3 regions of the Micromonospora sp. CPCC 206060 genome follow, and region 3 is predicted to be linked to each of the others. Evidence: riboswitches for the same ligand, from Rfam matches in the RefSeq annotation. Region 3 holds a riboswitch; each other region holds the start of a gene.

Region 1 (10,233 bases), on a different contig from region 3:
TCGATCTCCCGTCGGAAGGCGGGTCTGGGCCACGTCGACCTGATCGCCGTCGCGCCGGACAGTCGACGGCGAGGGGTGGGGCGCAGCCTGCTGGTACGCATCGAGCAGGCGCTCGCCGGCCTCGGCGCCACCGAGGTGCTCCTCGCCGGCAACCCGCCCCACTACGCCTGGCCCGGCATCGACGTGCGCTACACCCCGGCGATCTGCACCGCACTCGCTCTCGGGTACCGGCAGGACCGCAAGGCGTGGAACATGACCGCCGACCTGTCGTACCCCGAATCGCCAGCCCTGCGGTCGACGGAGGCGGCGGAGACCCGACTGGCCGGCCAGGGCGTGGTAGTCCGGCGGGCCGAGCCGGCGGACCTACCGGCGCTGACCCGGTTCGCCCGGGAGACCTTCGGCGGGAGCTGGGACGGCGAGTTGGCCAACTCGGTCGATCGGGCGGACGCCGGCTGCCACCTCGCCCTGCGCGGCGGGGAGATCATCGGCTTCGCCGCTTACGGCTCGTCCCGGCCGAGCTGGTTCGGACCGATGGGTACGGCACCGTCTGCGGAGGGCTCCGGAATCGGTGGCGTCCTGTTGCGGCGCTGCCTGGCCGACCAGCGGGCCGGCGGGCACGACCGGGCACAGATCAGCTGGGTCGGCCCGGTGCCCTTCTACTCGGGTAGTGCCGGGGCGCGGATCGAGCGCGTCTTCTTCCTCTACCGCAAGACGCTCTGAAACGTTCGGTCGGGCCGCAATCTGGAAAAACCGGGGTCGCCAAAGAATCGGTACGGGGAACGTTTACCCCTCTTTCCGTCACGCGAGCCGCGGACACCTCCTACCGTCTGGGTGAGGGAGGCAGTCATGGCTGTTGACAAATCCGACGATCTCCGGCCGGCCGGATGGACACCGATCACCGAGTTGCCCGGTGGAGGCCTTTTCGACCGGCTCGACTTCGGTGACGCGACCCGCCACGCGGAATGTGAGGACGCCGACCACTCCTGGCCGGACGGGGCGCTGGTACTGGCGGACGCCGATTCGTCCGGGACGGACGAGCCACTGCAACTCGTGGACGCACCGGTCGAGGTCGGTCCACCAGCGACCGGTCGGCGCCGGGGAAACCGCAGCGGGGCCGGCCAGCGGAACTGACCGCAGCAGGCGGACCGGACGCACCCTCGCCCCGGCGAGGCTCTGGCCACCGGTGCGCCAAAAAGGAACGGGGCGGACCGCTTGCGCGGTCCGCCCCGTTCGGGGCGTTACTGACGTGGACTCAGAAGTCCATGTCCCCGCCGCCCGGGCCAGCCGGGGCAGCCGGGGTCTTCTCCGGCTTGTCCGCCACCACAGCCTCGGTGGTGAGGAACAGGGCCGCGATCGAGGCCGCGTTCTGCAGCGCCGAGCGGGTCACCTTGGCCGGGTCGATGATGCCGGCCTTGAGCAGGTCGACGTACTCACCGTTGGCGGCGTTGAGGCCGTGGCCCGCCTCCAGGTTGCGGACCCGCTCGACGACGACGCCACCCTCCAGGCCGGCGTTGACGGCGATCTGCCGCAGCGGAGCGTCCAGCGCGAGCCGGACGATCTGCACACCGGTCGCCTCGTCGCCCACCAGGTCCAGCTTGTCGAACGCGGTCTTGCCGGCCTGCACCAGCGCGACACCACCACCCGGGACGATGCCCTCCTCGACGGCGGCCTTCGCGTTGCGGACGGCGTCCTCGATGCGGTGCTTGCGCTCCTTGAGCTCGACCTCGGTGGCCGCGCCGACCTTGATGACGGCGACGCCACCGGCCAGCTTGGCCAGGCGCTCCTGGAGCTTCTCCCGGTCGTAGTCCGAGTCGCTCTTGTCGATCTCGGCCCGGATCTGGTTGACCCGGCCCTGGATCTGCTCGGCGTCACCGGAACCGTCGACGATGGTGGTCTCGTCCTTGGTCACCACGACCTTGCGGGCGCGGCCCAGCATGTCGAGGCCGGCGGCGTCCAGCTTGAGGCCGACCTCCTCGCTGATGACCTGACCACCGGTGAGGATGGCGATGTCGGCCAGCATGGCCTTGCGGCGGTCACCGAAGCCCGGCGCCTTGACGGCGACCGACTTGAAGGTGCCCCGGACCTTGTTGACGACCAGGGTGGCCAGGGCCTCGCCCTCGACGTCCTCGGCCAGGATCACCAGCGGCTTGCCGGACTGCATGACCTTCTCAAGGATGGGCAGCAGGTCCTTGACCGAGGAGATCTTGCTGTTGACGATCAGGATGTACGGGTCGTCGAAGACGGCCTCCATACGCTCCGGGTCGGTCATGAAGTACGCGGAGATGTAGCCCTTGTCGAAGCGCATACCCTCGGTGAGCTCCAGCTCCAGCCCGAAGGTGTTGCTCTCCTCGACCGTGATGACGCCTTCCTTGCCGACCTTGTCCATCGCCTCAGCGATGATCTCGCCGACGGTGTTGTCACCGGCGGAGATGGAGGCGGTGGAGGCGATCTGCTCCTTGGTCTCGACGTCCTTGGCGAGCTTGGACAGCTCCTCCGAGACGGCGGCGACAGCGGCCTCGATGCCCCGCTTCAGGGCCATCGGGTTCGCACCGGCGGCGACGTTGCGCAGGCCCTCGCGGACGAGCGCCTGGGCCAGAACGGTCGCGGTCGTCGTACCGTCACCGGCGACGTCGTCGGTCTTCTTCGCGACCTCCTTGACCAGCTCGGCGCCGATCTTCTCGTAGGGGTCCTCGAGCTCGATCTCCTTGGCGATGCTCACACCATCGTTGGTGATGGTGGGGGCGCCCCACTTCTTCTCGAGCACGACGTTGCGGCCCTTCGGGCCGAGCGTCACCTTCACGGCGTCAGCGAGCTGGTTCATGCCCCGCTCGAGGCCGCGGCGCGCCTCTTCATCGAACGCGATCATCTTGGCCATACGGCGTTGTCCTCCTGGACACTCACGGGCCACCCGAGTGTGTGCCCCGGATGGGCCGCCTGATTACGCACCTTCGGACGTCACTACCTGGCGACAATGACGTCCGTCGGCCGGGCCGGACAGCCCGCGACGACCGGCCATGTGCCGGGCACCGTCACCGGTGCCACGGCCGTGGCCCTACCGCCCCGACCATTGGCACTCGCACACCGCGAGTGCCAATGACTTGTTTAGCACTCTCCCCTGCCGAGTGCAAGCACGACCGGCCCGACCGGCCCGTTCGGCGACGACCGCAGGAGGCCCGGAGAGTCGGGGAGGAGCCACCCGCCAGAGACGCGGGGCGGCGCGGTTTCCGCACGTCGAGGGAGATCACGCTTCCCACACCGCATGTCGGCCACGCTTCCCGTACGTCCGGGAAGGGCCGGGCAGAGAATCCGGGAACGGGCAGGGCCGGGCAACCGCCGTAGGGCGCCACGGGCAACGGCAGGCCACCACGCGGGCAGCCTCACGGACGACCAGGTCGTCGGGCATGCCGGACACGACCGGAGACCGACCGGGGTACGGGCGGAGCGGGCCAGCGGCCCGGCGGGAAGGAGCAGCGGGCGGGGAGTGGTGGAGCCCCGTCACGATCGACCGGACCCGGTACCGGATCCGTGGTAGCGCGGGTACTTCCTCGGCAGGACGGCACATTCGACGGGACCGGTTCGCTGGGCGGTCGAGCCCGCACCCGACTTGGTTTACAACCCGGACCCGGTCACGTCGTTGCGGAGACCACGACCGACGGGTGCGACCGCCGGTCGACCGGTACGGTCAGCCGCCGCAGTCGGGAAACCTCCCGCGGCCGGCTGCCACGTCGTACCCCTCTCACGACCGACGTCGTGGTCGGGAAGCCTCGGCGCGGACGCCGAGGGCGCCTCAGGCGATGACGCGAACCCGCTCCGCCTGCGGGCCCTTCTGGCCCTGCGCAATGTCGAACTCGACCCGCTGCCCGTCGTCGAGTGCCTTGTAGCCGTCCATCTCGATCGCGGAGAAGTGGACGAAAACGTCCTGACCGCCGTCGACCGCGATGAAGCCGTAACCTTTTTCGCTGTTGAACCACTTCACGGTGCCCTGTGCCACGGTGCACTTCCTCACTTCGATGGTGCTGGCTGTACGACGACCTCCGGTCGCCACCGGAGGCATCGGGACCACTCGCGGAACCCACCGTCGGGCCCACGAAAATGGCTGACCGAAATCGCACGCTACACGAGGTGTGACGACGGCGCACTACCCCAAACCGGACACACTTCAGCCGTCTCCGACACCAATACACATCGGCGAGCGTCGTTGGGTGTAGGGAGGCCCGCCTATGTCGGCGTACCCACCGACGACACGCTGGTCATTCCGGTTGCCACCGGCCTGCCGGGTGGGATAGGCATCCCCGGTGGAGCAACTGAGGACCGGGGTACCGGTCACACCGACCACCGTCGAGGTACGCCGGATCCGACCGACCGACGCCGCGCGGATGCGGGCGCTGCGCCTGGAGATGCTCGCCGACGCGCCGCTGGCCTTCCTCGAGACCCTCGCGGACGCTGCGGCCCGCCCGCACGCGGACTACGTCGCCCGGATCACGCAGACCTCGACGGGCTGCGGCACCGCACAGTTCGTCGCCGATCCCGGTGGTCGACTCGTCGGCTCGGCCGGCGGTTTCGCCCCGGCCGACGACCCGTCGACCACTCTGATCTTCGGCGTGTACGTCACGCCCTCCTGGCGGGGTGCCGGGGTGCTCGGTCGCCTGATCGACGCGATAGCCGTGTGGTCGCGGGAGTGCGGCCGGCCGGAGCTGATGCTGGAGGTCGTGGTCGGCAACGACCGGGCCCTGCGGGCGTACCAGCGGCTGGGCTTCGTCGACACCGGAGAACGGGTCCCGCACCCGGTGATTCCGGCGCTGACCGAGCTGCGGATGCGCCGACCGTGTTAATAGGGGCCCCTTCCTCTACCGAATGCGATAAGAAGGGGCCCTTCCTTACATCTCAGCTGTGGCGGCGGCTCTGCACCACCCGGAACCGGTTGGCGACGTACGCCCCGTCGGTCAGCGCCGCGTTCGCCGCCGCGTTCGCCCCGCTGCCGTGGAAGTCGGAGAAGGCCGCCGACTGGTTCACGAAGACGGCACCGGTCAGGTTGCAGGACAGGTGCACCCCGACCTCGATCGCAGCCGCCTCGGCCGCGTCGAGCACCTTCTCGTCGGTGGAGTAGACCGCGGCGGTCAACGCGCCACGCTGCCCCACGGTGGCACGGAAGATCTCCAGGCTGTGCGCGGTCGAGTCGGTGCCGACGGCGAACGAGATCGGCCCGAACCACTCCCGGCCGTAGGTGGCCACGTCGGCGGCACCGAGCTTGACGATGGTCGGGGTCCGTACCACCGCACCGGGGTAGGTGGGGTGCTCCAGCGGCTGCGAGGGGAGCACCGCGTCCCCGACCCGGGCGACCTCGTCGAGCCGGGCGAGCACACCGTCGTTGACGATCGCACCGGTCAGCTCGACGGCCCGCGCCGGGTCGCCGGTGAGCTTCGCGACCACGCCGGCGATCCCGGCGGTCACCTCGTCGAAGCTCTTCTGCCCCTGGTCGGTGGCGATACCGGCCGACGGGATCAGGATGTTCTGCGGGGTGGTGCACATCTGGCCGCTGTAGAGGACCAGGGAGAAGCCGATGTTGCGGCACATCCCGGTGAAGTCGTCGGTGGAGTCCACGATGATCGTGTTGACCCCGGCCTTCTCGGTGTAGACCGACGCCTGCCGGGCGTGCGCCTCCAGCCAGTCGCCGTACTCGGTGGACCCGGTGAAGTCGACGATCTTCACGGCCCGGTGCAGGGCCAGGTCGGAGGCGAGCTTCTCGCCGGGCGCCTCGGCGGCGAGCAGCACCAGGTTGGGGTCGAAGCCGGCCTCGGCGAGCACCTCGCGGGCGTACCTCACGGTGATGGCGAGCGGCAGCACCGCACGCGGGTGCGGTTTGACGACGACCGGGTTACCGGTGGCCAGCGAGGCGAACAGCCCCGGGTACGAATTCCAGGTCGGGAAGGTGTTGCAGCCGATGACGAGGGCCACGCCGCGCGGTACCACGTGGAACGTCTTGGTCATCCGCAGCGGCTCGCCCTTGCCGGCCGGCTTCTCCCACTCGGCCGTCCCCGGGTGCCGGGTCATCTCCGCGTACGCGTACGCGAGCGCCTCCAGCGCCCGGTCGAGGGCGTGCGCCCCGCCGGCCTGGAACGCCATCACGAAGGCCTGCCCGCTGGTGGCGTGCACCGCGTTGGCCAGCTCGAAGACGTGCGCGTGCAGCCGGGCGAGGATCTCCAGGCACACCCCGAGCCGGGTCTGCGGGCCGGCGTCCCGCCAGGCGGGCAGGGCGGCGCTCGCGGCGGCCACCAGGGTGTCGGCGTCGGCGTGCGGGTACCGCACGGCCAGGTCGATGCCGAACGGGCTGGCCTCGGTGGACACCCGGTCGTCGCCGCCGGGCTGGTCGAGGGGGAAGTCGGTGCCGAGGTACGCCCGGAATGCGGCCTCGCCCTCGCTCGCGGCGGTCTCGCCGTACACCCGGGGGCTGGGTGACTCGGGATAGGCGGACCAGTACCCCCGCTCCGTGATCGCGGTCAGCGCCCGGGCGAGGGTGTCGGCGTGCTTGGCGTACAGGGGATGCGGGGTCTCCGTCATGCCCGTCATCATGCCGCAGCCGCCGGGCCGGGGGTAAGAGCCGCCGGGCCGGGCCGAGGCAGCGGCGGCGCCCGGGTGGCCGGCCCGGCCAAGTCGTCGCACGCTGGAGGTATGCGACCGTCGCTGCGCAGCACCGCCACCTGGCTCAACGGCACCACCCTGGTCGGGCTCGCGCTCGCCCGCCTGGCGCGGGCCACCGACCGGCGTCGGCTGCCGGGCGGGGTGCTGGTCGCCGGTGGGTACCGGCTGCCGTGGCCGGGACAGGACTGCCTGACCGTGGGCTCGGTGATCCTCAGCCGCCGGCCGGCGGGCTGGCTGCTGCACCCGGACCGGGCCGATCTGCTCGGCCACGAGATCCGGCACATCGGGCAGTACGCGCTGCTCGGCCCGCTGTTCTGGCCGGCCTACTGGCTGGCCTGTGCCTGGTCGTACGCGCTGACCGGCACCTACGGGTGCCGCAACGTCTTCGAGTGCCGGGCCGGGCTGGCCGCCGGTGGCTACCCGACCAACGCGCGACTGCGACCGTGGGCGACCCGGCTGCGCCGGGTGGTCAACCGACGATCGCGGACCACAACGACCGGGGCGGACGAGAGGGAATTTGGTCGGGGGGACGATCGCACAGCGCCTCCGGCGCTGGGTCGTTAGAACCAAGGTCTACGGCGAAACGACCCCCCGCACCGAGCATCTTGCGTCGTCGGGTAACTGACGTCAAGTCCTTACCGGGCGATTTTTCGCCACCTGTGGCAATCTTTCAGCTACCCGACGTGACGAAACGATGCTCAGCCGAGCAGGCCCGCATCCCGGGCGGCGCGCAGCGAGGGCTTGATCCGGTGGGTGGGCCCGACCTGGGTGGCCACCGCGTCCAGGGTCTTCAGACCCTCGCCGGTGTTGAACACGACCGTCTCGGCGTCCGGGTCGAGCTTCCCGGCGGCAACCAGCTTGCGCAGCACCGCGACGGTCACCCCGCCGGCGGTCTCGGCGAAGACCCCCGTCGTACGCGCCAGCAGCCGGATCGCGTCGCGGATCTCGTCGTCGTCGGCGTAATCCATCCAGCCGCCGGTACGACGCACCGCCTCCAGGGCGTACAGCCCGGCGGCCGGGTCGCCGATGTTGAGCGACTTCGCGATGCCGGTCGGCTTGACCGGGGTGATGGTGTCCGTGCCGCCGTGCAGCGCGGTGGCGATCGGCTTGCAGCCGGCCGACTGGGCGCCGAACACCTTCCAGCCGTTGGCCGGCGCCTCGACCAGGCCGATCTCCACCAGCTCGCTGAACGCCTTGTCGATCTTGGTGAGCAGCTCACCGCTGGCCATCGGGATGACCACCTGCTCGGGGATCCGCCAGCCGAGCTGCTCGGCCACCTCGTACCCGAGGGTCTTGGACCCCTCCGCGTAGTACGGGCGCACGTTGACGTTGACGAACGCGGTGTCCTCGAACTCGTCGGTCTCCACCAGTTCGCCGCAGAGCCGGTTCACGTCGTCGTACGAGCCGTCGATGGCGACCAGTTCCCCGCCGTACACGGCGGTGGTGACCACCTTGCCCTGCTCCAGGTCACCGGGGATGAAGACGATCGACGGCACCCCGGCCCGGGCGGCGTGGGCAGCGACCGAGTTGGCCAGGTTGCCGGTGGAGGCGCAGGCGAAGCGGGTGAAACCGAGCCCCCGGGCGGCGGTGAGGGCCACCGAGACCACCCGGTCCTTGAACGAGTGGGTCGGGTTGGCGCTGTCGTCCTTGACCCAGAGCGGCGCCCGGATGCCGAGTTCGGCAGCGAGCCACGGCGCGGCGACCAGTGGGGTCAGCCCCGGGTCCAGGGTCACCCGGGTGGCCGGGTCCTGACCGGCCGGCAGCAGGCCGGCGTACCGCCAGATGCTCTGCGGACCGGCCTCGATCTCGGCCCGGGTGACCTTCGCCAGAGCGGCGCTGTCGTAGTCGACCTCCAGCGGGCCGAAACACTCGTAGCAGGCGTGCTGCGCGGCGAGCGGGTACCGGGCGCCACAGGCACGACAGACCAGGGCACGGGCCGGGCCGGTGGCGGTGGGCTGGGCGGGGATCGCGTCGACGGTCGACGTCATGTCGAGGGGTCCTCTCATCTTTCCCCGCATCGCACCGTGCGGCGGGGACGGATTTGGCACCTGCCTCGCGCCGCTCGTCATCGAGCGTGCGGGGTGGTTGCCGGGGCGTCGTCGGGCCGTATCCCTCAGCCCCTCTGGATGAGGTATTCAGTTGTGCCGTGGAGTCTACGGGCGTCCGGCCAGCCAGCGGGAGCTGTGTCCCAGGTTGTGAGCTGCCCCGCATCAGCCGGCGGAATGCAGCAGGATCGGGCGCCCCGGTTGCCCGGGGCATCCCGATCCTGTCGCCAGCGGTCGGATCGACCGACCGTTCAGGAAGGTCGGATCAACCGACCTTCCAGGAGCCCCGGGCGTTGCCGCCGAGCAGTTCCGTGTAGACGATCTGCCCCTTGGCCGACTTCACGTCGAAGACCACGGTACCGCTGCGCTTCGTACCGGCAGCCAGGTCGATGCCGCTGGACAGCGCGGTGCCGCAGCCGGCGAAGATGCCGCCGATACCGTTCTCCTCGGTGCCGGAGGAGTCCACGAAGTTGAAGTAGAGCGGGTTGATGGACCCCTCGCCCTTCACCACCTCGACCGTCACGTCGGCCACCAGGTAGGTGCCGTTGTCCGGCTCCGGGGCGTACGACCGGCAGCCGGTCTTCCGGGTGGTCACCTTCTGCACGGTCACCCGCAGCTCGTCCCCGTCGGTGCTGGTGAGGATCAGGGTGTCCCCGATCGCCATGTTCTCGGTCTCGTCGTCGGTCGTGGGTGGCGAGGTGTCGGTGCCCCGGGTCGGGGCGGTGGTCGGCAACCCGGGCTGGGCCGGCGGCGAGTAGGAGATGCCGGGGTCCTCGGTCTCGTCGCCGGCCGCGACCAGCGCGACGATGCCGCCGCCGCAGCAGAGCACGAGCAGCACCCCGACCACGGCCAGGACGATCACCAGCGTGTTGCTCTTCTTCGGCGGAGCGACCGGCATCATCGGCATCCCGACCCCCGGACCGTAAGCCGGCCCGGCCGGTGGTGGCGGGACGAACCCGCCGGAGGACGGCGCATACGGCGCGCCCGACGACGGGGTGTACGGCGCTCCGGAGGACGGCGCGTACGGCGCGCCCGACGACGGGGTGTACGGCGCGCCCGAGGACGGACCGGGCGGCGGGTACGGCGCACCGGAGGTCGGGCCGTAGGGCGCGGCCGGTGGCGGCGGGGCGTAGCCGCCACCGGGCGGGGCGTACGGGTCACCGGACGGCGGGGCGTAGCTGCCACCCGGCGGGGCGTACGGGTCACCGGACGGCGGACCGTAGCCGCCCGGCGGTGTGTACGGGTCACCGCCGCCCGGCTGCGGGTTCCACACCGCCGTGGGTGGCGGGGTGTTGTACGGGTCGCTCGGCGGGACGTACGGGTCGACCGGTGGGCCGTACCCGGGCGACGGGGCGGACGCGCCGCTGCCGGCCGGGGCCGGCGGCTCGTACTGCGGTGACTGGCCAGCCGGGTCCGGTGAGGATGGCGGCGGCTCGTAACTCAAGGGGTGACTCCTTGCTCAGGCAATCTGGCAACCGGGCAAACGATGTCAGACCCTGTCCACCCACGCCTCACCCTTGTCGCCGGGATGACTCTACGAACGGAGCGG
Region 2 (10,233 bases), on a different contig from region 3:
GCGGGCGGCCGTCGGTGAACGGATCCCCGCCGGCCGGGAACGGGGCCAGCATGAACTGGAGGCAGTCCAGGTAGTGGGCCGGGTTACCGAGGTTGCGGTCCAGGTTGACGCAGCCGGTCCAGCGGGCGCCGGGCGCCACCCCGACGTTGCGCCCACCGACCGCGCTGGCCAGGGTGTGGGTGCCGTGCCCGTTCCGGTCGCCCGGTGTCCGGGTCGTCTCCCACGGGTCGTACCAGGAGTCGTCGCCGCCCCGGAATCCGGCGGTCAGGGCCGGATGGGCCGCGTCGACGCCCGAGTCGGAGCCGCCCACGGTAATTCCGGCGCCGGTCACCCCGAGTTCGGACCAGACCCGGGGCGCGCCGATCATCGTCAGGTTCCAGGGTGGGGTGGTCGGTGCGTCGGCGTCGCCCCGGCTGGTGGGCGCCGGGGCGGGCAGCGGGCGTACCCGCTGACCGACCAGTACCCGGGCCACCTCCGGCCGCCGGGCCAGCCAGGCGCGCACCTCCGGCCCGCCGGCGACCTCCACCGCGTTCACCAGGTAGTACGGCGTGTACGACAGGTGTAGCCGGTCCAGGTCGCGGCGCAGGTCGGCCTGGGTGCGCCGGGCGGTTTCGACGAGCCGCCGGTACACCTCGGCGGCCCGGGTGTCCCGGTCGAGCTGCCCGGGGCGGTGGCCGGCGATGGCGGTCAGGTCGGCCTGTTCGGTGAGGACCACGAAGAGCCGTTCGCCGTGCACTCCGGGCTGGCCGGGGCCGAGGTACCCGGCGCCGGTGACGAGTACGGTGCTGAGCGCGAGGACCATCGCCGTGCCCCGGCGGGGGAGCCGGGCGGTGGCCCGGCCGGCGGTGATCCCGGTCCCGAGGCCGAGCAGCAGCGCGCCGAGGAGCCCGCCGACGGTGGCCACAACCGTCCAGTACGGCACGTCCCGGCTGGCGGCCAGCACCAGTGTGATCTCCTCCGGGTCCACGAAGGCGAGCGGCCCGAGCAGAGCCAGCCCGGTGACCCAGCGGACCGGGGTACCGCCGGCCGGGCCGACGGTGGTGGCGGAGAGCTGGTGGAGCGCGGCGATGGTGAAGGCGGTGGGCGGGACGATCAGCAGGGCGGCGAGCTGTGTGCCGCTCTGCCCGCTGCCGGCGGCCAGGAGCAGCAGGGCCACCCCGGCGACCAGCCCACCGAGCACCACCAGCCGTACCGGGCGGGGGCGGGACACGCCGGCCGGCAGACCGTACCCGGCCCAGAACGACCGGTTGAGCAGGGCCGAGGCCAGGTTGCCGAGGGCCACGGCGGCGAGGACGGCCAGCAGGGTCTCCAGCACGCCACCGAGCGCACCGATCAGGGCCCAGGGCAGCACCAGCAGCGATCCGGCGGCGATGGCGAGCAGCCGTACCCGGCTCCGACTGTCGGCGGCCCCGGTGACCGCGCCGCCCCGGCCATCGGCCCCACCGCCCCGGCCGTCGGCCCCACCGCCCCGGCGTCGGGCGGCCAGCAGGTGCAGCACCAGGGTGGCCAGGGCGGCGGTGGCGGTCAGCGCGGCCAGGTACAGCTCGTGCTGTCCGACCGGTACGGCCCGTAGCGCGTCGAGTGCGGCGAGCAGCAGCGCCCCGGTGAACCACACCCGGCCGGCGGCGCGGATCCCGGCGGACCGGGGCAGCACCGCCAGCAGCCCGGCGGGGAACGCGACCAGCACCGTGTTGAGTGCGTCGGTCGGTGGCCCCTGCCACTGCGTGGGGTCCTGCCCGGAGATGAGCAGGCTCTGCTCGAACAGCCAGCTGTACCCCTGGGCGCCGATGGTCACCGCCACCGTCCAGCAGCCGAGCAGCGCGGTGGCCACCACCAGGAGGGGGTGGGCGCGGGTCGGCGCCGGCCCGGCCGGCAGCCCCGGTGGTCCCGGCGGCCCCGGTGGAGGCGGAGGCGGCGGTACGTCGGAGGGACCGGGTTGCATGGTGAGCACAGTACGGCGCAGCGCCGGCCCGGGCGTCGTGTGCACCCGTACCGGCTGGGAGGCTCCACCGCCCGTCGATCATGGACTTATGGTGGGGGATTTAGTGCCATGTACGGCATTTATGGGGCACCACAACTCCATGATCGGCAAGAGGGGCGGGGTGGCGGTTACCGTGGACACGTGCGTGACCCGAATGTGTCCCGAGCCATCGCCGGTCAGCTCTCCCCGGCCCGGCGCGCAGCCGACCTGCGCCGGTTGCGGGCCGAGCGCTTCGACGTACTGATCATCGGAGGCGGGGTGACCGGGGCGGGGGCCGCCCTGGACGCTGCCTCCCGGGGGTTGAAGGTCGCGCTGGTCGAGGCGCGCGACTACGCGGCCGGCACGTCCAGCCGGTCCAGCAAACTGATCCACGGCGGGCTGCGCTACCTCGAGCAGTTGGAGTTCGGGCTGGTCCACGAGGCGCTCACCGAGCGTGGGCTGCTCGCCACCCGGCTCGCACCGCACCTGGTCCGACCGGTGCCGATCCTGGTGCCGCTGCCGGCCGGTGACGGGGTGCGCGCGGTACCCGGCCGGTTCTGGCGGCGTTCCTACTACGGGGCGGGCGTCGCCATGTACGACGTCTTCGCCGGTGTCTTCGGCGGCGGCCGGGGGATGCCGCTGCACCGGCACCTGACCCGCGAGGGGGCCCGGCGGGTCTTCCCGAGCCTGCGCTCCGACGCGGTGTCCGGCGCGATCCGCTACCACGACGGGCAGGTCGACGACGCCCGGCTGGTGGTGACCCTGGCCCGGACGGCCGCCAGCCTCGGCGCGACCGTGGTGAACAGTGCCCGGGCGGTCGGGCTGCTCCGCCAGGCCCGCGAGGTGACCGGGGTCCGGGTGCGGGACCTGGAGGCGCCCGCCGGCTCCCCGGACGCCGAGTTCGAGGTACGCGCCCGCACGGTGATCGCCGCGACCGGCGTGTGGAGCGACGACATGTCGCGGATGCTCAACGACGTGGGGCTCCGCCCCGGGCTGCGGGTGCGCGCCTCCAAGGGGGTGCACCTGGTGGTGCCCCGCTCGGCGATCACCGGGGAGACCGGGCTGATCCTGCGTACCGCCACGTCGGTGCTCTTCGTCATCCCGTGGGGCGGGCACTGGATCATCGGCACCACGGACACCGACTGGCAGCTCGACCGGTCCCACCCGGCAGCGTCCGCGCGGGACATCGAATACCTGCTCGCGCAGGTCAACGCGGTGCTCGACCGGCCGCTGACCACCGCCGACATCGAGGGGGTGTACGCCGGGCTCCGGCCACTGCTCTCCGGAGACTCGGACTCCACCTCGAAACTGTCCCGTGAGCACGCCGTGGTCGAGCCGATGCTCGGGCTGCTGCTGGTGGCGGGTGGCAAGTACACGACGTACCGGGTGATGGCCTCCGACGTGGTGGACCGGGCGGTCCGCCGGCTCGGTGGGGGACGCCCGTCCCGAACCGCCGACCTGCCGCTGCTCGGCGCCGACGGGTACGCGGCGCTGTGGCGGGACCGGGCCGACCTGGCCCGCCGGCACGGGATGCCGGTCGGGGTGGTGGAGCATCTGCTGGAACGGTACGGCAACCTGACCCTGGAACTGCTCGCCCTGATCGCGGCGGACCCGTTGCAGGCCGCGCCGCTGGTCGGCGCCCCGGAGTACCTTGCCGCCGAGGTGACGTACGCGGCCCGCGCCGAGGGGGCGCTGCACCTGGACGACGTGCTCACCCGTCGGATGCGGATCTCGTTCGAGACCGCCCACCGGGGTGCCGAGTCGGCCGGGCACGCCGCCGAGCTGATGGGCGCGGTGCTCGGCTGGGACGCGGTGACCCGGGCCCGGGAGGTGGAGCACTACCGGGCGCGGGTCGAGGCGGAACGCCAGTCGGAGCAGATGCCGGACGACATCGCGGCGGACGCGGCCCGGCTCGGCGTACCGGACGTGCGCGGGCTCGCCGCCGACCGGGGTGTCGAGCCGGGAAGTACGCCGCTGCCCTCCAGCCACTGACCCGTCCCGCCCGGCGGTCGAGGTGCAGCCGGCTGAACGGCAGCGCCGCGGGCTAGAGCACCTTGCCGGGGTTGAACAGGTTGGTCGGGTCGAGTGCCGCCTTGATCGCCTGGTGCACCCGGACCCCCACCGGGCCGATCTCCCGGGCCAGCCACTCCCGCTTGAGCAGCCCCACCCCGTGCTCGCCGGTGCAGGTGCCACCGAGCGACAGGCCCAGTTCCATGATCTCGTCGAAGGCCCGGCGGCCCCGGTCCAGGTTGGCCGGGTCGGCCCGGTCGACCACGATGTTCGGGTGCATGTTGCCGTCCCCGGCGTGCCCGACCACCCCGATCGGGATCTCGCAGCGCTCGGCGACCCGGGCCACCCCGTCCAGCAGGGCGGCCAGCGCACCGCGCGGTACCGCGACGTCGTCGATGACCAGGCCGCCGTTGCCGTCCGGGTAGGTCTGCGCGGCGAAGCGTTCCATCGCCGGGTGGGCCAGCCGGCGGGCCTGCAACAGGGCGGCGGCCTCGACCGCGTCGGTGGCCGCGTAGACCTCGTCGGCGCCGGCCGCCTCGCACGCCGCCGCGATCAGGGCGAGATCGTCCGCCGCCCGGCTGCCGGTGTCCGCCGCCGCGAGCAGCAGCGCCGCCGCGTCGGTCCGCAACCCCATCGGCTGGTACGCCTCGATCGCCCGCAGATGGGTCCGGTCGAGCAGTTCGAGCAGGCTCGGGGTGAGACCCCGGGCGGCGATCCCGGCCACCGCCGAGCCGGCCGTGGCGGTGGACGGGAAGACCGCGACCAGGGTCAGTGACTCCTCCGGGGCGGGCCGCAGCGCCACGGTGATCTCGGTGATCACCCCGAGGGTGCCCTCGGAGCCGACGAAGAGGCGGGTCAGGTCGTACCCGGCGACCCCCTTGGCGGTACGCCGGCCGGTGCGCAGCACCTCGCCGGAGGCGAGCACCACCTCCAGGCCGAGGACGTACTCGGTGGTCACGCCGTACTTGACGCAGCACATCCCACCCGCGTTGGTGGCCACGTTGCCGCCGATGGTCGACGACTCCCAGGAACCCGGGTCCGGCGGGTAGCGCAGCCCCTGCTTCGCCACCTCGGCGGCGAGCGCGGCGTTGACCACCCCGGGCTGCACCACGGCGATCCGGCTCACCGGGTCGATCTCCAGGATCCGGTCCATCGCGGTCAGGGAGATCACCACCGCGCCGTCGACCGCGTTGGCCGCGCCGGCCAGGCCGGTCCGCGCGCCCTGCGGCACCACCGGTACGCCGTACCGGGCTGCTGCCCGGACCACCGCGACCACCTCGGCGGTGCTGCGCGGCCGGGTCACCACCAGCGGGGTACCGGCGGCGCAGAGGTCCGCCTCATCGCGGCGGTAACCCCGGATCAGGTCCGGGTCGATGATCACGGCGGCGTCGCCGAGGGCGGCACGCAGGTCGGCGAGGATCGGGGTGGCGGCCATGACGCCGAGGCTAGACCCGGCTCAGTCGGGGCGACCAGGCCGGCCGATCCGTCCCGATCCGGAGGATTCACCCCGGGTACGGCGGGTAGTCCGGCCCATGTCCGCAGGCCGTGACGCGTCAACCGATCCGCCGGGGCGCCCCGGCGAGCGGTACGCCGACGCGCGGGATCGGCAGCGGCTGGCGGCGGTGATGGCCCAGTTGCGGCACCGGGGGCACGCGACCCTGCGGGAGCGGCTCCACGCGGTCCGGATGGCCTGGGTGCTCGCGTTGCAGGCCGGGCTCGCCGCCGCGTTGTCCTGGACCGCCGCCCACGAACTGCTGAACAACCCGCAGCCGGTCTTCGCGCCGATCTCGGCGGTCGGCACGTTGGCCGCGTCGGTGGGGCAGCGGATGCGGCGGACCGTCGAGCTGATCATCGGAGTGGCGCTCGGGGTGCTGATCGGCGACATTCTGATCTACTTCTTCGGGACGGGACCCTGGCAGCTCGGCGTGGTGGTCCTGCTCGCCATCGTCGTCGCGGTCTTTCTGGGCGGCAGTGTCGCCATCGTGATCCAGGCTGCGGCGACCGCCGTACTGATCGTCACGCTGAGCCCGTCGGTGGCGGATCTCGAATTCCCCCGGTTCGTTGACGCGTTCGTCGGCGGCGGTGTCGCCCTGCTGGTGACGGCGCTGCTGCTGCCGCTGAACCCGCTCCGGGTGATCAACCGGGCGGCCCGCCCGGCGCTGGACCTGCTCGCCGACCAGCTCACCGAGGCGGCGGAGGCGCTGGTCGCCCGGGATCCGGCCCGCTGCCAGCGGGCCCTGGACCGGTTGCGGCGCAACCAGCCGGAGCTGGAGGCGTTCTCCGAGGCGATCGAGGGGGCCAAGGAGACCACCACCATCTCCCCGGCCCGGTGGCACCGGCGCGAGGCGTTGACCCACTACGCGGAGGCGGCCGAACCGGTCGACCGGGCGATGCGGAACAGCGGCACCCTGATCCGGCGGGCGGTGACCCTGATCGAGGACGAGGAGCCGATCCCGGAGGCGATGTCCGAGGCGGTACGGAGCCTGGCCGAGTCGGTCCGGGTCCTGCGGCACGAGTTCGCGGTCGGTAAGGACCCCGACGACGCCCGGGAGTGGACCATGCGGGCGGTGTGTCATGCCGGCCGGGCCTATCGGGAGGGGGTCGGCTTCTCCGGCAGTGTGGTGATCGCGCAGATCCGGACCACCGCCAGTGACCTGATCAAGGCGAGCGGTCTGGACCAGGACGAGGCCAACCGGCTGGTCCGGCAGGCGTTCGGCGACACGCCGCGCCCGCCCGGCGAGCAGGGGCGTGCCCCCGACGACCAGCCGGCCGGCTGACGGCGGACCGTGTGCCGTCAGCCGACGGCGGGACCGTGGACCGTCAGCCGACGGCGGGACCGTGGACCGTCAGCCGACGGCGGTCGTGGCGACGGATCAGCCGATCGTGGCGAGTGCCCCGAGCAGCCGGTCCACCTGGGCGGCCGTGCTACCGAGGCCGAGACTGACCCGCAGGGCCGTCGGTGGCAGGTCCTGTCGACCGGTACGCGCCGCCGCCTCGGCGAGCAGCCGCCGGGTCAGCGGGTGGGCGCAGAAGAGCCCGTCGCGTACCCCGATCTGGTGCTCCCGGGCCAGTTCCGCCGCGATCTCGGCGGAGTCCCGCCCGGCCACCACGAACGAGACGATGCCCACCCGGTCGGCGTCGACGCCGAAGGTGTGCAGCTCCACCACGTCCGGCAGCGCGGCCAGACCGGTCCGCAGTCGGGCCAGCAGTGCCTGCTCCCGGGCGTGCAGCGCGGGCCGGTCCGCCTCCACCAGGGCGGTACAGACCGCAGCCAGCGCGACCGCACCGAGCAGGTTCGGGGTACCCGCCTCGTGTCGGGCCGGGCCGGTCGCCCACCGTACGTCGTGGGTGGCGTCGCCGACGTGCCCGGTGGCACCCCCACCGGCCAGGTACGGCGGCGCCGCGTCCAGCCAGTCGGCGCGTCCGATCAGTACCCCGGCGCCGAACGGGGCGTACAGCTTGTGCCCGGAGACGGCCAGGTAGTCCACGTCGAGCGCGGCCAGGTCGACCGGCACGTGCGGGGCGAGCTGGGCGGCGTCCACCACGATCCGGGCGCCGTGCCGGTGCGCCTGCCGGGCCAGCCGGGCGATCGGCCAGCACTCGCCGGTGACGTTGCTGGCGCCGGTGACCGCGACCAGGACCGGCCCGTCCTGGACACCGCCGTCCGGGCCGCGTCGCAGTTCCCGCAGGGCCGCGTCCAGGGCTCGCACCGCGGCGGCGGGGGAGTCGGGCGCCGGCAGCCGGACCGTACCGGCCGGCCAGGGCAGCAGGTTCGCGTGGTGCTCCCCGGCGAAGGTGACCACCGTAATGCCGGTGGGCAGGGCCCGGGCCAGCAGGTTGAGTGCGTCGGTGGTGTTCCGGGTGACGATCACGTGGTCGTCGGTACGGGCACCGAAGAAGTCGCCGATGGTCTGCCGGGCCCGCTCGTAGGCGAGGGTGCAGTGCGCCGAGAGCGCTCCGGCACCCCGGTGCACGCTGGCGTACCAGGGCAGCAGGTCGGTCACCGCGTCGGCGGCGGCCCGCAGACAGGGCGCGCTGGCCGCGTAGTCGAAATTGATCTGACCCGGTACCCCGAGCACGTCGAGCGGCCCGGTCGTGCCGGGCACGGCGGTGGGCGACGGCGCAGCCGCCGGGCGGGAGCGGGACGGGACGGGCGGGGCTGCCAACAGGGTCATGCCGTTCCTCCAGGGTCCACCGGACCCCGGCTCGGCACAGGGGACAGGGTCCGCGCTTGCCCAGCACACGGATCGGGCTGGGCCCGGTCATCACCCGGGGCACCCCACCGCGAACCTCGACGAGGGTTGCCGGCCAGCAAGCCGGGGCTTGACGCTGGCGCTCGTGACCTGGGTTGGAGCATATCCGGTGGGAATGCGCCCGGACCAGTGGGCCGAGGATGGATACGCTGGCCGCATGGCCGACACCCCGCCCGGCGGAGCCCTCTCCTCCCCGTCGCCGCCCGTTCCGCCCGGCGGAGCCGCGTACCCGCCGTTGCCGCCCGCCCCGCCTCCGGCCGGGGGACCGGCCACCCCGCCTCCGGCCGGGGGACCGGCCACCCCGCCTCCGGCCGGGGGACCGGCCACCCCGCCTCCGGCCGGGGGACCGGCCACCCCGCCTCCGGCCGGGGGACCGGCCACCCCGCCTCCGGCCGGGGGACCGGCCACCCCGCCTCCGGCCGGGGGACCGGCCACGGCGATGCCCGGCCGGCGGGCCGGCTGGCTGCGGTACCTGGTACTGGCCGGGGTGATCCTGCTGATCGCCGGCAGCGCGGTCTTCATGCTGTTCACGCTCGGGCAGAGTCTGGGTGCCGAGGCGTTGCTGGTCGGCCTGGTGGCGGCGATCCTGCCGGTACCCGTGCTGATCGCCTGTTTCCTCTGGCTCGACCGGTACGAACCGGAGCCGCTGAAGTACCTGATCTTCTGTTTCGCCTGGGGGGCGTTCGTCTCGACCGCCGCCTCGATCAACGTCAACGGCTTCTTCGCCGACCGGTTCCAGGAGTGGGGGCTGCCCGACGCGCTGGTCGCGGTGCTGGTCGCCCCGTTCATCGAGGAACTGACCAAGGCCCTCGGCCCGGTCCTGCTCTTCCTCTTCCGCCGCCGGGAGTGGTCCGGGATCACCGACGGACTGGTCTACTGTGGCCTCTCCGCGGTCGGGTTCGCCATGGTGGAGAACATCCTCTACCTGGGCGGGCACGGCTACGCCAGCGGTGTCGAGCAGTACGGGCCGGCCACCGGGGCGCAGAACCTGATCGCCATCTTCATCGTCCGGATCCTGCTCTTCGGGATGGCCCACCCGATGTTCACCGCGATGACCGGGATCGGGCTCGGGATCGCCGCCCGGACCGCCGACCGTCGGGTCCGGGTACTCGCCCCGCTGGCCGGTCTGCTGCTGGCGATGATGCTGCACGGCACCTGGAACCTGCTGCCGTCGCTCACCGTGGCCACCGGGCAGGCGTTGATCTCGCTCTACGGCTACATCGGCGTGATGACGCCGATCTTCTTCGCGCTGGTCGGTCTCGCGGTCTGGCTACGGGGCTGGGAGGGGCGGCTCACCGAGCGGGTGCTCCCCGACTACGTCCGGGCCGGCTGGCTGACCCCGCCGGAGGTGGCAGCCCTGGGCAGCCTGGGCCGGCGGCACGCGGCCCGGCAGTGGGCCCGGCGGGTCGGTGGCGACGCGGGGCTGAAGGCGATGCGGGGCTACCAGTTCGCGGCGACCCGGTTGGCGCTGCTCCGGGACGGTATGCGGCGGGGCCTGGACGACCGCCCGGCGGACCGGGACCGGGCGCTCCGGGAGGAACGGGAACTGCTCGGCTCGATCTCGGCGTACCGGTCGTTCTTCGTGGGACGGGATCCGCAGACGCCAATCGGGATCTGGGACGGTCAGCGGTACCAACTGACCTTCCCGGACGGGTCACGCCGTTCGGTGGACCCGCCGGACGAGCCGGTCGTACCGATCCCGGTGGTGCTCGCCCCGCCCCGACCGGTGGGGCCACCCGTTTCGTACCCGCCCCCGGGCTCGTACCCGCCCCCGGGCTCGTACCCGCCCCCGGGTCCGTACGGCGCGGCGCCGTATCCCGGTCACGGGCAGCCGCCGTGGGGTGCCGCCCCGCCGCCCGGCCCCTGGCGGGGGTGACCCCGGGCGGTTGCCGTCGACGCCGTCCCGGCCGGTACCGCCGGCCGGTGCCCGTCCCGGATAGCCGCAGTGGGTGACGGGGTCCCCCCGGGTCAGGCGGTCACGCCGGTGAGGAAGTCGCCGAAGCCCTGGAA
Region 3 (10,233 bases):
ACAGTGCCGCGCTGCGCTGCCCGGCGGTGGCCCTGGTCGTGGTGATCCCCAGCGGCGCGGTCGCGGTGACACCGGGTACCCGGGCCCATTCCCGCCACAGCGGTTCGCTGACGGTGGACTCGGTGAAGGACGGCTCCTGGCCGGCGGGGGCGGAGAAGACCAGGTGGTCGGCGGGCAGGCCGGTGATCGCCGAGGTGCTCTCCCGGCCCAGCCCGGCGGTCAGGCCGGACAGCAGCGTGACCAGCAGGGTCATCAGCAGCACGACGGTACCCATCAGGGCGAAGCGCCCCCGGGCGAAACGTAGGTCTCTCCAGGCCACGAACACGACGGGCGGCACCTTCCTCGACGGGGCAGAGCGGCACGGACGCTGACCTCGGCCGGGCCGGCTCGAGTTGGCGTTCCGGTACCAAGGCTGGCCGCTCACCGGGCCGGGGGCATCGCTCCGTTGCTGGGCCTGCCGGGGTCGAGGTGCTGACCACGAAGTCAACCTTTTGGTTGACGCCGGGACCGGGGCCCCGGCGCGCTGCGGCTCGTAGGGTGGAGGGCTGGTGAACACCTCAGCGACCCCGCCACCCGCGCCGGCCGCCGCGCCCCTGGCCGGCAGGCCCACCGGCCGTGCGCTGCGCTCACCGGCGCGGCTGCTGCCGGTACTGCTGCACAGCCTGGTGGTGGTGCTGCTCACGGTGGCCGCCGTGCGGGCGCTGTCGGAGCGCGACCCTGCGGCGCATCCGGTGGCGGTGCCGGTCAGCGCGGCGGTGTTCGCGCTGGTCTACTCCGCCGGTGTCGTCACCGGCCGGCCACGTCGGTCCCGGGCGGCGGCCGGGCGGTGGCTCCTGGCCGTCGGGCTGGCCTGGCTGCTGCTGCTCGGATCGACCCCGGACGGCGTGTGGTTGGCCTTCCCGCTGTTCTTCCTGCAGATGCACCTGCTGCCACCGCGCTGGGGGCTGGCGGGCGTGGCCGTCACGACCGCCGCCGCCATCGCGGGCTACAGCTGGCACGCGCACCGCTTCACCCCTGCGGCGCTGATCGGACCGACCCTCGGCGCGGCGGTGGCCGTGACCGTCGTGCTCGGCTACCAGGCCCTGTACCGCGAGAACGAGCAGCGGCGTCGCCTCATCGAGCAGCTTGAGGCCACCCGCAGCGACCTGGCCGCCGCCGAACACGCCCGGGGTGTGCTGGCCGAACGCGAGCGCCTCGCCCGGGAGATCCACGACACCCTGGCGCAGGGACTGTCCAGCATCCAACTACTGCTGAGCGCGGCGGCGCGCAGCCTGCCGGAGCGGCCCGGGACGGCAGCCGGCTACGTGGACCAGGCCCGCAGCACCGCCCAGGACAACCTGGCCGAGGCACGCCGCTTCGTCCGTGCCCTGGTACCGCCCGGGCTGGCCGGCGGTACCCTGCCCGCCGCCCTGCAACGGCTGTGCACCACGACCACCCAACGCTCCGGGCTGCCCACCCGCCTGCACATCGACGGCAGCCCCGTCCCGCTACCCACCCCACACGAGGTGGCGCTGCTGCGCATCGCACAGTCCGCCCTGGCCAACACCGTCCGCCATGCCCGTGCCGGCCGCGCCGACCTGACCGTCACCTACATGCCCGACCGCGTCGCCCTGGACATCGTCGACGATGGCGTCGGCTTCGACCCGACCACCGCCATCCCGCACGGGGACGGCGGCTTCGGCCTGACCGCGATGCGTACCCGGGCCGCCGAACTCGGTGGTTCCCTCACCGTCGAGTCCGCCCCCGGGCAGGGCGCCGCCCTGGCTGTGTCCTTCCCGTTCTCCGCCGACCAGTACGCCGCCGACACCCGAAACGGTGCCCCAGACCATGGCTGACCGTGATGTCATCCGTCTCCTGCTGGCCGACGACCATCCCATCGTGCGGTCCGGCCTGCGGGCCGTTCTCGACGCCGAACCCGGATTCGAGGTGGTCGGGGAGGCGTCCACCGCGCAGGAGGCGGTCCAGCTTGCCGGGGAACTGGCACCCGACGTGGTGCTGATGGACCTGCAGTTCGGGTCGGGTAGCCACGGCGCCCAGGCCACCGCGGCGATCACCGACCGGCCCGACGCGCCGCGCGTGCTCATCCTGACCACCTACGACACCGACGCCGACATCCTGGCCGCCATCGAGGCCGGCGCCACCGGCTACCTGCTCAAGGACGCCAACCCCGAAGACCTCGCCGCCGCCGTGCGTACCGCGGCAGCCGGCCAGTCGGCCCTCGCTCCGGCCGTGGCCCAGCGGCTGATGGGCCGGATGCGTACCCCGGAGGCCGCTCTCAGCCGCCGCGAGACCGAGGTGCTCCAGCTCGTCGCCGACGGCCTGTCCAACCAGCAGATCAGCCGGGCACTGTTCCTCAGCCAGGCCACCGTCAAGTCCCACCTCGTGCACATCTACGCCAAGCTCGGCGTGGACAACCGCACCGCGGCCGTCGCCGCCGCGAGGAGGCAGGGCCTCATCCGCCGCTGAGCGGTCACCTGGCGTCCACCGCCGACGGGAAGCCCATGCCACCCGGCCGGCCCGGACCACCTGCCGAGCGGCCGTCCGACTCGCGGATCAGGTGCAGGCCAGGTCGATCGGGCGCAGTACCCGCTCGACAGCGTGCCGCCGGACACCCGACGGTGGGCCCGGCCGCAGGGGTGTCCTGCCGGCCGGGCCCACCGGGTGGATCAGTAGACGGTCACGCCGTACGCGCTGGCCGCCTCGGTGACCGGCTGGTAGAACGTCGTGCCGCCGGTGCGGCAGTTGCCGCTGCCGCCGGAGGTCAGGCCGAGGGCCTTGGTGCCGTCGTAGAGGGCGCCGCCGGAGTCGCCCGGCTCGGCGCACACGTTGGTCTGGATCATGCCGCGGACGGTGCCGCCGCCGGAGTAGCGGACCGTGACGTTGAGCGCGGTCACCGTGCCGCTGTGGGTACCGGTGGTCGACCCGCTGCGCTTGACCGACTCGCCGACGAAGGCGTTGGCGGCGGTGAAGCCGCCCGGGTGGCTGAGCGAGGCGTTGTCGTAGCGCACCAGGGCGTAGTCGTTGCCCGGGAAGCTGGAGCCGGTGGTCGGGCCGATCACGGTCCGCAGCCCGGAGTCGCTGTACCAGGTGTTGACGACGTCACCGCAGTGGCCGGCGGTGAGGAAGTAGTAGGTGCCGCCCTTGACCACGTTGAAGCCGAGGGAGCAGCGGTAGCCGCCGCCGTAGATGGCTTCACCGGCGCCGAGCAGCGCGCGGAACTCTCCGGTCGTCCGCTCGACGCGGATGGCACCGGCCTTGCTGCCGGCGCTCTTGGTGAGCTTCGCGAGGTCGGCGCGGGAGACGGTGTCGTCGGCCGTCACGACCACCCGCCCGGTGGCCGCGTCGACGTGCCAGGCGATGCCGTCGACCCCGGACTGCTCGACCGCGCTGCTGACCTGGGCGAGCTGGGTGGCGTCGAAGGTCGCCGGGGCGGCTGACGCGGACGTGGGCAGGGTGAGCGCGCCGGCGGTGACCAGGCCGATGGTGGCGGCGAGCAGTTGGCCGATCCGGCCGGTGGTCTTGGTGATCCTCACTGATCCTCCTCGGAGCGGTGGTTCCCGTGCTGGGGCCCGCAGGTTGTGGTCGGGCGGCGGCGCGTCGGAGCCGGTCGGAGCGTGATCCTGACGGTCGTCGTGGCAGTGAGTATCCATTGAGATCAATAGCCGTGCAAGGGCCTGCGGGACGCGGATCAGCCGGGGTCGGTGGTCGGCGCGAGGACCCCGGGCCGGTGGTCCGGCCTCCGCCCGGACTGGGGGTTGCCGAATCGAGGCGGCCACTGTGGATCGCAGGTCCGCTGTCCTGTCCTCCGGACGGTGGAGGTCGATCACCTGGTGTTGTGGCAGGCTGGAGCGGTGCGGCACTCCCCTCTGACCGGGCTCGCGGTGGTCCTGGGCGTCCTCGCGCTCGCCACCGTTCTCGGCCTGTGGCGGCGCCGTCGGGACGGCCGGATCCGCCCCGTGCCCGGCACACCCACCGCCGCCGTTGGTGCGGCGGCGCCGTCGTCGGTGCTCGCCACGCTCGGGGTACGCGCCGGTGCGGTCAACCTGGTGCAGTTCTCGTCCCCGTTCTGCGCCCCCTGCCGTACCACCCGCCGCGTCCTCGGGGAGATCGAGGGCCACATCGAGGGCGTCCACCTGGTGGAGGTCGACGTCGAGCAGCACCTCGACGCGGTCCGGGAACTCGACATCTGGCGCACGCCAACGGTCCTGGTGGTGGACGCCGGGGGACGGGTCGTCCAGCGCGCGTCGGGGGTACCCGGTCGGGACGACCTGATCGCCGCGATCCGGCCACTGCTCGTCGGGGCCCCGTCATGATCGGCGTCGCGTTGACCCGCCGACGGGCCGTGGACCACGGCCGGCTGTCGGCGAGCCTCTGTCGACCGGCCCGCTCCGTCTGATCCCCTGGCCATCCTTCCCGCCGGTCCCGCGTGCCCGGGTTCCGGCCGGTACCCCTGAACGGAACCCCTCATGCTGCTCGACCCCCGCGCGCCGCGGTTCGCCGCGACCGTCACCACCGTCGTCCTCGCCGCCGCGTTGATCACCGGATCCGTTCTGCCGCTGGTCGTCCAGGCGGTGGTCTTCGCCGGCACTGCGGCGTATCCCCGTCTCGGCCCGTACGGCCTGCTCTACCGTGCCCTCGTCGCGCCCCGACTCGATCCGCCCACGGAGCTCGAACCCGCCGCCCCGGTACGGTTCGCGCAGGTCGTCGGCCTGGTCTTCACGGTGGTCGCGGTGGCCGGTCAGCTCGCCGGCGTGCCGGCGCTGTTCCTGGCCGCCACCGGTGCGGCGCTCGCCGCGGCGTTCCTCAACGCGGCCTTCGACGTCTGCCTCGGCTGTGCGGGGTACCTCGCCGTGCGCCGGCTGGTCGGCCGGCCGATGGTGGCCCGGGTGCCGGCCGGCTCGTCCTGACGCCGGCACCGCCGGGGACTACAGCACCTGGGACAGGAACCGGCGCAGCCGGGGGTGCCGGGCCTGTTCGAAGATCGCCCCGGGTGCGCCGACCTCGATCACCACGCCGTGGTCCATGAAGGCGACGGTGTCGGCCACCTCCCGGGCGAAGCCCATCTCGTGGGTGACCACCACCATCGTCATGCCCCCGGCGGACAACTCCGCCATCAGCTTCAGGACCCCCTTGACCAGTTCGGGGTCGAGCGCCGAGGTCGCCTCGTCGAAGAGCATCACCTGGGGTTGCAGGGCCAGTGCGCGGGCGATCGCGACCCGCTGCTGCTGGCCGCCGGACAGGTGCGCCGGCCGGGCGTCGGCCTTCGCGGACAGCCCCACCAGCTCAAGGTGGGTCCGGGCGACGGCCACGGCCTCGTCCTCGCCGAGCTTGCGGAGCCGCCGCAGCGCGAGCGTGATGTTGCGCAGGACGCTCATGTGCGGGAAGAGGTTGAACTGCTGGAAGACCATGCCGACCCGCTGCCGCAGGGCGTCCGGGTCGTCGCGCAGCACGCTGCGCCCGTCGAGCAGTACGTCGCCGCGGTCCGGCTCGATGAGCCGGTTGATGGTGCGTAGCAGGGTCGACTTGCCCGACCCGGACGGGCCGATCACGCAGGCGGTCGCTCCGCGTGCCACGTCCAGGTCCACGCCGCGCAGCACCCGGTTCGCCCCGAAGGACAGGTGCACGTCGCGGACGCTGAGGCTGACCGGGGTCCTCGTGTCGATGGTCAACGTGGGGTTCCTCCCCTCGGGTCGGGCAGTACCGGGTCCAGGTCGTCGGAGTCCCCGACCGGCGCGGTGGCCGGACGGCCGTGCCGCAGCCGCCGGTCGATCCAGTTGACGACGTGGGTCAGCGGCACGGTCAGGGTCAGGTAGAACAGTCCGGCCAGCAGCAGGGCGGACTCGTTGCCGGTGGTCGCCGCGTAGTCCTGGCCGATCCGGAACAGTTCCCGCTGGCTGGCCACCAGGCCGAGGAAGTAGACCAGGCTGGAGTCCTTGATCAGGGCGATCAGCTGGTTCACCCAGGCCGGCAGCACCCGGCGGATGCCCTGCGGGATGATCACCAGGCGCATCGCCTCGCCCCAGGAGAAGCCGAGCGCCCGGGCGCCCTCCAACTGGGCGGCCTCCACCGACTGGATGCCGGAGCGGAAGATCTCACCGATGTAGGCGGCGGCGATCAGCGACAGCGCCAGGATGCCCAGGGGGTACGGGTTGGGCCCCCAGACCTGCATGCCCAGCGGTGCCAGGCCGACGCCGATCAGCAGGATGGTCGCGGCCGCCGGCAGGCCCCGGAACACGTCCGTGTAGACCCGGGCCGGCCAGCGCAACCACCGGGTACGCGAGATGCCGGCGATGGCCAGCAGCATGCCCAGCACCGAGCCGAGCAGGGCGGCGGAGACCGCCAGGATCAGCGTGTTCGGCAACCCGACGGTCAGCATCTCGGGCAGCGCCGCGCGCATGGAGTCCCAGTCGAAGAAGGTCTCCCACAGGGTGCTCAACGGATCCATCAGTGCTCTCTCCTACCGCCCCGCTCGCTCGTCGTCCGTACTCAGGAGGAGGCCGGCGCGGCCGGCACCGGTACCGTGCCGCTGCCGGGCCTGAAGTCGGCCGGGATGGGACGTCCCGGGTAGTACTGGGCCTGCAGGCGGCTCCAGGTGCCGTCGGCGATCACCTCGTCGAGAGCCTTGTTGAGCGCCTCACGTAGCTTGTCGTTGCCCTTGGCGAAGGCGTACGCCGTCGGGGCCGGGCTGAGCTGCTTCGCCGCCACGGTGATCTTGCCGCTGCTCTCCGCAGCGGACTTCTCGCCGATCTCGGCCGGGGCGATCCAGGCGTCGGCGGTACCGGCCTTGAGCTGGTTGATCGCGCCGTTGTAGTCGGGTACCCGGACCGGGTCGAGGCCCTTGCCGGTGGCGTAGTCGTCCTGGACGGTGCCCTGCACGACCACGACCCGCTTGCCGGCGAGCTGGTCGAAGCTGGTGATCGGCGAGCCGGCGGGTACGTCGAGGCCGAAGTAGCCGAAGTCGTAGCCGTTGCCGAAGTCGACGGTCTTCTTGCGTGCCTCGGTGATGGTGATCGAGGAGCTGCCGACGTCGAACTTGCGGTTGTTGACCTGGGAGAGCAGGGCGGAGAAGTCGGTGCCCACGAACTCCACCTTCAGGCCGGCCTTCGCGGCGACTGCGGTGAGCAGGTCGTTGTCGAAGCCGGTGAACGTGCCGTTCTTGAGGTAGACGTTCGGTGGCGCGTCGGTCAGTGTGCCGGCGCGCAGCACGCCCGGCTGGAGCAGGCCGTACGGGTTGTCGGCCGGGCGGGAGGTGTCGTCGGCGCAGGCGGTGAGGGTGGCGACGCCGAGGATGGTGGCGACGCCGAGGGCGGCGGCCCGGGTCAGGGCAGGAAGGAATCGCACAGGTGTCTCCGGGAGAGGTTCGGGTGGCGGGCACGGGCGTGCGTCGCCGACGGTGCGCCCGGTGGGCGTACCGCTGGGGTGGTTCCTGGAAGGGGAGTGGCCGCGGCTAGCCGGCGTTGCCGGGGCGACACACGGCGCTGCAGATCCGCATCATGTCGACGTGGCGGCGCCGGGTCAGGGCCGGCGGGATCGCGGGGCGGGCCGGTGGGGCGCAGCTACGGGAAGGCATGGTTCTCCTCGGTCGGTGATGACCTGGGAAACCAGGCCACGCTTGCACCGGAGGCTGCTCCGGTGCCTGGTCTTCACCCGGGGCACCCCTACGTGGACGAGGGTTGCCGGCCAGCGAGCCGGGGCTTGACGCTGGCGCTCATGACCTGCCGACGAGGCTAGCAGCCTGTCCCGGTGCGTCGTCCAGCCGTTATGACCACCCTCACCCGGCCCTTCCCGGCGGCGCCGTCGGGCGTCGCCACCCTGCGGCGGTGTGCCGGTCCAGGGCACGCAGGAGGTTGCCGCCGAGGATGTCGTCGCGTTCGTCGTCGGCGAGTCCGTCGAGGCCGACCGGGTGCAGGGTCTGCGCGAACGACACGTGGTCGAGGGCGGGTGCGAAGTCGGACCCCCAGTACAGGCGCCGTGCGCCGAACCGGGCGAGCAGGAGATCCACGAACGGTCGGGCCGCGTGGTGCGGGAAGTCGTCGGAGGGCTCGCTGACCGCGTACAGCCCGGAGATCTTGACCCCGACGTGGGGCAGTCCGGCCAGGTTGGTCAGCGGCGTGAGGATCCCGGCGGCGGCCTCCCGGGTGGGCACGACGGGTTGCGCGCCGGGCAACCCGAGGTGGCTGAACAGCACTGTGCACCCGTCCAGCGCGGTCAGGGCCGGCCCGAGGTGCGCGGTCGCCGCAGGGGTGGCGTTGAGGCTGATCAGGGCCGCGACCCGGTTCAGTGCGGTCGCCTCACGGGTCACCCAGCCGGCGAAGCGGTCGGCCGCCGCCGGGTCCGGCAGGTACGCGGCGATGCCGACGAAGCCGGCCGACCAGAAGGTTCCGGTTCCCCCTTCCGGTCCACCTGGTGGGACGTAGGCGACGGGCGCGATCCAGTCGTGTGCTGCGGCGAGACGGGCGACGTGGTCGTTGTTCCCTGCGAACTGTGCCTCGCCCTCGTAGCCGATCACCAGCGCCCGGCTGATCCCGTGCGCGCGACGTATCCCCTGGTAGACGGCGAGTTCGTCGCCGCCGGCGGGGGAGCGGCCGTACCTGCCGGGGTAGCCGGCGGCGAACAGGTGCAGGTGGGCGTCAGCGCGTCGCATGGTCGGACCCTAACCCAAATCTGCCCTGGCCATTGACGTGGCGGGACCCCTGATTTAGGTTCTTGTCTCAATTAGGTCCGGATTACACGGCGCGAACGAGGGGTGAACCGCGTGACGCTGGCAGGCGACGACGTTGACGAGCTGGTGCGGCTGCGACGCCAGCTCCATCAACACCCCGAGCTGCGGTTCACCGAGAACCAGACGGCGGCCGTCCTCGCCGGGCTGTTGGGTCCGCTCGGGCGGATCCGGACCGGAATTGCCGGCACCGGGCTGCTCCTGGAGATCGATGGAGCTGCTCCGGGGCCCGCTGTCCTTCTTCGGGCCGATATGGACGCCTATCCCGTCCAGGATGCCAAGCAGGAGCCGTACGCGTCCCGCATTCCGGGCGTCTGCCATGCCTGCGGGCACGACGTGCACATGACCGTCGCCTACGGCGTCGCCGCCCGGATCGCCGCCGACCCACCGGCCCGGGGCTCGGTGACCGTGCTGTTCCAGCCGGCCGAGGAGATCCCGTTCGGCGCCGACTCCGGTGCCGCTGCGGTGCTGGCCGACGACGCCCTCCGCGACCGCCGGTTCGACGCGGTGCTCGGCCTGCACTGCTGGCCCGACCTGCCGGCCGGCGCCCTGGGTATCGACCGGAGCGCGGCGATGGCCGCGAAGGACGCGTTCCGGGTCGAGGTGCTCGGACGGGCCGCGCACGCCGCGACCCCGGCGTTGGGCCGCGATGCCATCCTCGGCCTGACCGCCATCGTCACCACCCTGCACGCCGCCGTCGCCCGCGCCCGCAACCCCCACGAACTGGTCGCCTTCAACATCGGCACCATCTCCGGCGGGGCCAGCCAGAGCCAGGTCGCCGACCACGCGGAGGCGACGGGCACGCTGCGCACCCTCGACCCCACCGTCCGGGAGCGACTCAAGACGGTGATCGAACGCGTCATCCGCCAGCAGGCCGCCGCCCTCGACCTCGGCGTACGTTTCACCTGGGCCAACGAGATGCCCGCAGTGCACAACTCCCCCGAACTGGTCGCCCTCGCACACGCCGAACTACCCGGACTGGTCAAGGTCGTCGACCTGCCGGTACCACCCCTGACCACGGACGACTTCGCCCTGCTCGGTGCGCTCGGGCCGAGCCTCTACGTCAAGCTGGGCGTCGTCGGGGAACGGGGCGGTGCCTCGCTGCACTCCGGCGAGTTCGACGTCGACGAACGGTGCCTCCCCGCCGGGGTGGTCGCCCTGGAGCGGCTCACCCGGGCCGTGCTCGACGGCGCGCTGACGGCCGACCCCGGGCACGACGTGGCCGCCCGGCCGGTACGTGCCGGGGCGGTGGACGCATGAGCACCGGACCACGGGTGGCGGTGATCGGGACCGGCGCATTCGGCGTCCGGCACGTCGCGGCGTACCGGTCCCTGGGGATCCGGGTGGACGCGCTGGTCGACCCCGACAGGGACACCCGGGACCGGGTCGCCGCCCGGTACGACGTCCCGCGCACCTTCGACACCGTCGCCGACCTGCTCGCGACGGCCCCGCCGGACGCCGCCTCGGTGTGCGTACCCGGCCCCGCGCACCGCGCGGTCGCCGTCGCGCTGATC

What was found. Region 3 has a riboswitch for S-adenosylmethionine ahead of V6U90_RS08620 (ABC transporter substrate-binding protein). Riboswitches for the same ligand answer to the same signal wherever they lie in the genome.
Region 1: another riboswitch for S-adenosylmethionine. It lies ahead of thrC (threonine synthase); the one in region 3 lies ahead of V6U90_RS08620 (ABC transporter substrate-binding protein).
Region 2: another riboswitch for S-adenosylmethionine. It lies ahead of V6U90_RS19185 (aminotransferase class V-fold PLP-dependent enzyme); the one in region 3 lies ahead of V6U90_RS08620 (ABC transporter substrate-binding protein).

What each region holds. Positions count from the first base shown of each region.
Region 1 covers NZ_JBAKHU010000030.1:32,548-42,780, forward strand. Annotated here, with positions in the region: gene V6U90_RS19210 (GNAT family N-acetyltransferase) at 1-720, shown strand, start outside; gene V6U90_RS19215 (hypothetical protein) at 847-1,131, shown strand; gene groL (chaperonin GroEL) at 1,253-2,875, opposite strand; gene V6U90_RS19225 (cold-shock protein) at 3,788-3,991, opposite strand; gene V6U90_RS19230 (GNAT family N-acetyltransferase) at 4,296-4,832, shown strand; gene paaN (phenylacetic acid degradation protein PaaN) at 4,885-6,558, opposite strand; gene V6U90_RS19240 (hypothetical protein) at 6,670-7,203, shown strand; gene thrC (threonine synthase) at 7,338-8,627, opposite strand; SAM riboswitch class I at 8,639-8,772, opposite strand; gene V6U90_RS19250 (DUF4352 domain-containing protein) at 8,950-10,128, opposite strand.
Region 2 covers NZ_JBAKHU010000030.1:21,439-31,671, reverse strand. Annotated here, with positions in the region: gene V6U90_RS19205 (S8 family serine peptidase) at 1-1,942, opposite strand, end outside; gene V6U90_RS19200 (glycerol-3-phosphate dehydrogenase/oxidase) at 2,138-3,952, shown strand; gene V6U90_RS19195 (FAD-binding oxidoreductase) at 4,005-5,405, opposite strand; gene V6U90_RS19190 (FUSC family protein) at 5,596-6,747, shown strand; gene V6U90_RS19185 (aminotransferase class V-fold PLP-dependent enzyme) at 6,844-8,145, opposite strand; SAM riboswitch class IV at 8,193-8,314, opposite strand; gene V6U90_RS19180 (PrsW family intramembrane metalloprotease) at 8,381-10,099, shown strand; gene V6U90_RS19175 (hypothetical protein) at 10,192-10,233, opposite strand, start outside.
Region 3 covers NZ_JBAKHU010000007.1:93,312-103,544, forward strand. Annotated here, with positions in the region: gene V6U90_RS08580 (ABC transporter permease) at 1-325, opposite strand, end outside; gene V6U90_RS08585 (sensor histidine kinase) at 549-1,835, shown strand; gene V6U90_RS08590 (response regulator transcription factor) at 1,828-2,466, shown strand; gene V6U90_RS08595 (S1 family peptidase) at 2,667-3,533, opposite strand; gene V6U90_RS08600 (TlpA family protein disulfide reductase) at 3,852-4,313, shown strand; gene V6U90_RS08605 (DUF4395 domain-containing protein) at 4,467-4,907, shown strand; gene V6U90_RS08610 (amino acid ABC transporter ATP-binding protein) at 4,926-5,663, opposite strand; gene V6U90_RS08615 (amino acid ABC transporter permease) at 5,666-6,445, opposite strand; gene V6U90_RS08620 (ABC transporter substrate-binding protein) at 6,487-7,341, opposite strand; SAM riboswitch class IV at 7,604-7,716, opposite strand; gene V6U90_RS08625 (amidohydrolase family protein) at 7,772-8,644, opposite strand; gene V6U90_RS08630 (M20 metallopeptidase family protein) at 8,756-9,979, shown strand; gene V6U90_RS08635 (Gfo/Idh/MocA family protein) at 9,976-10,233, shown strand, end outside.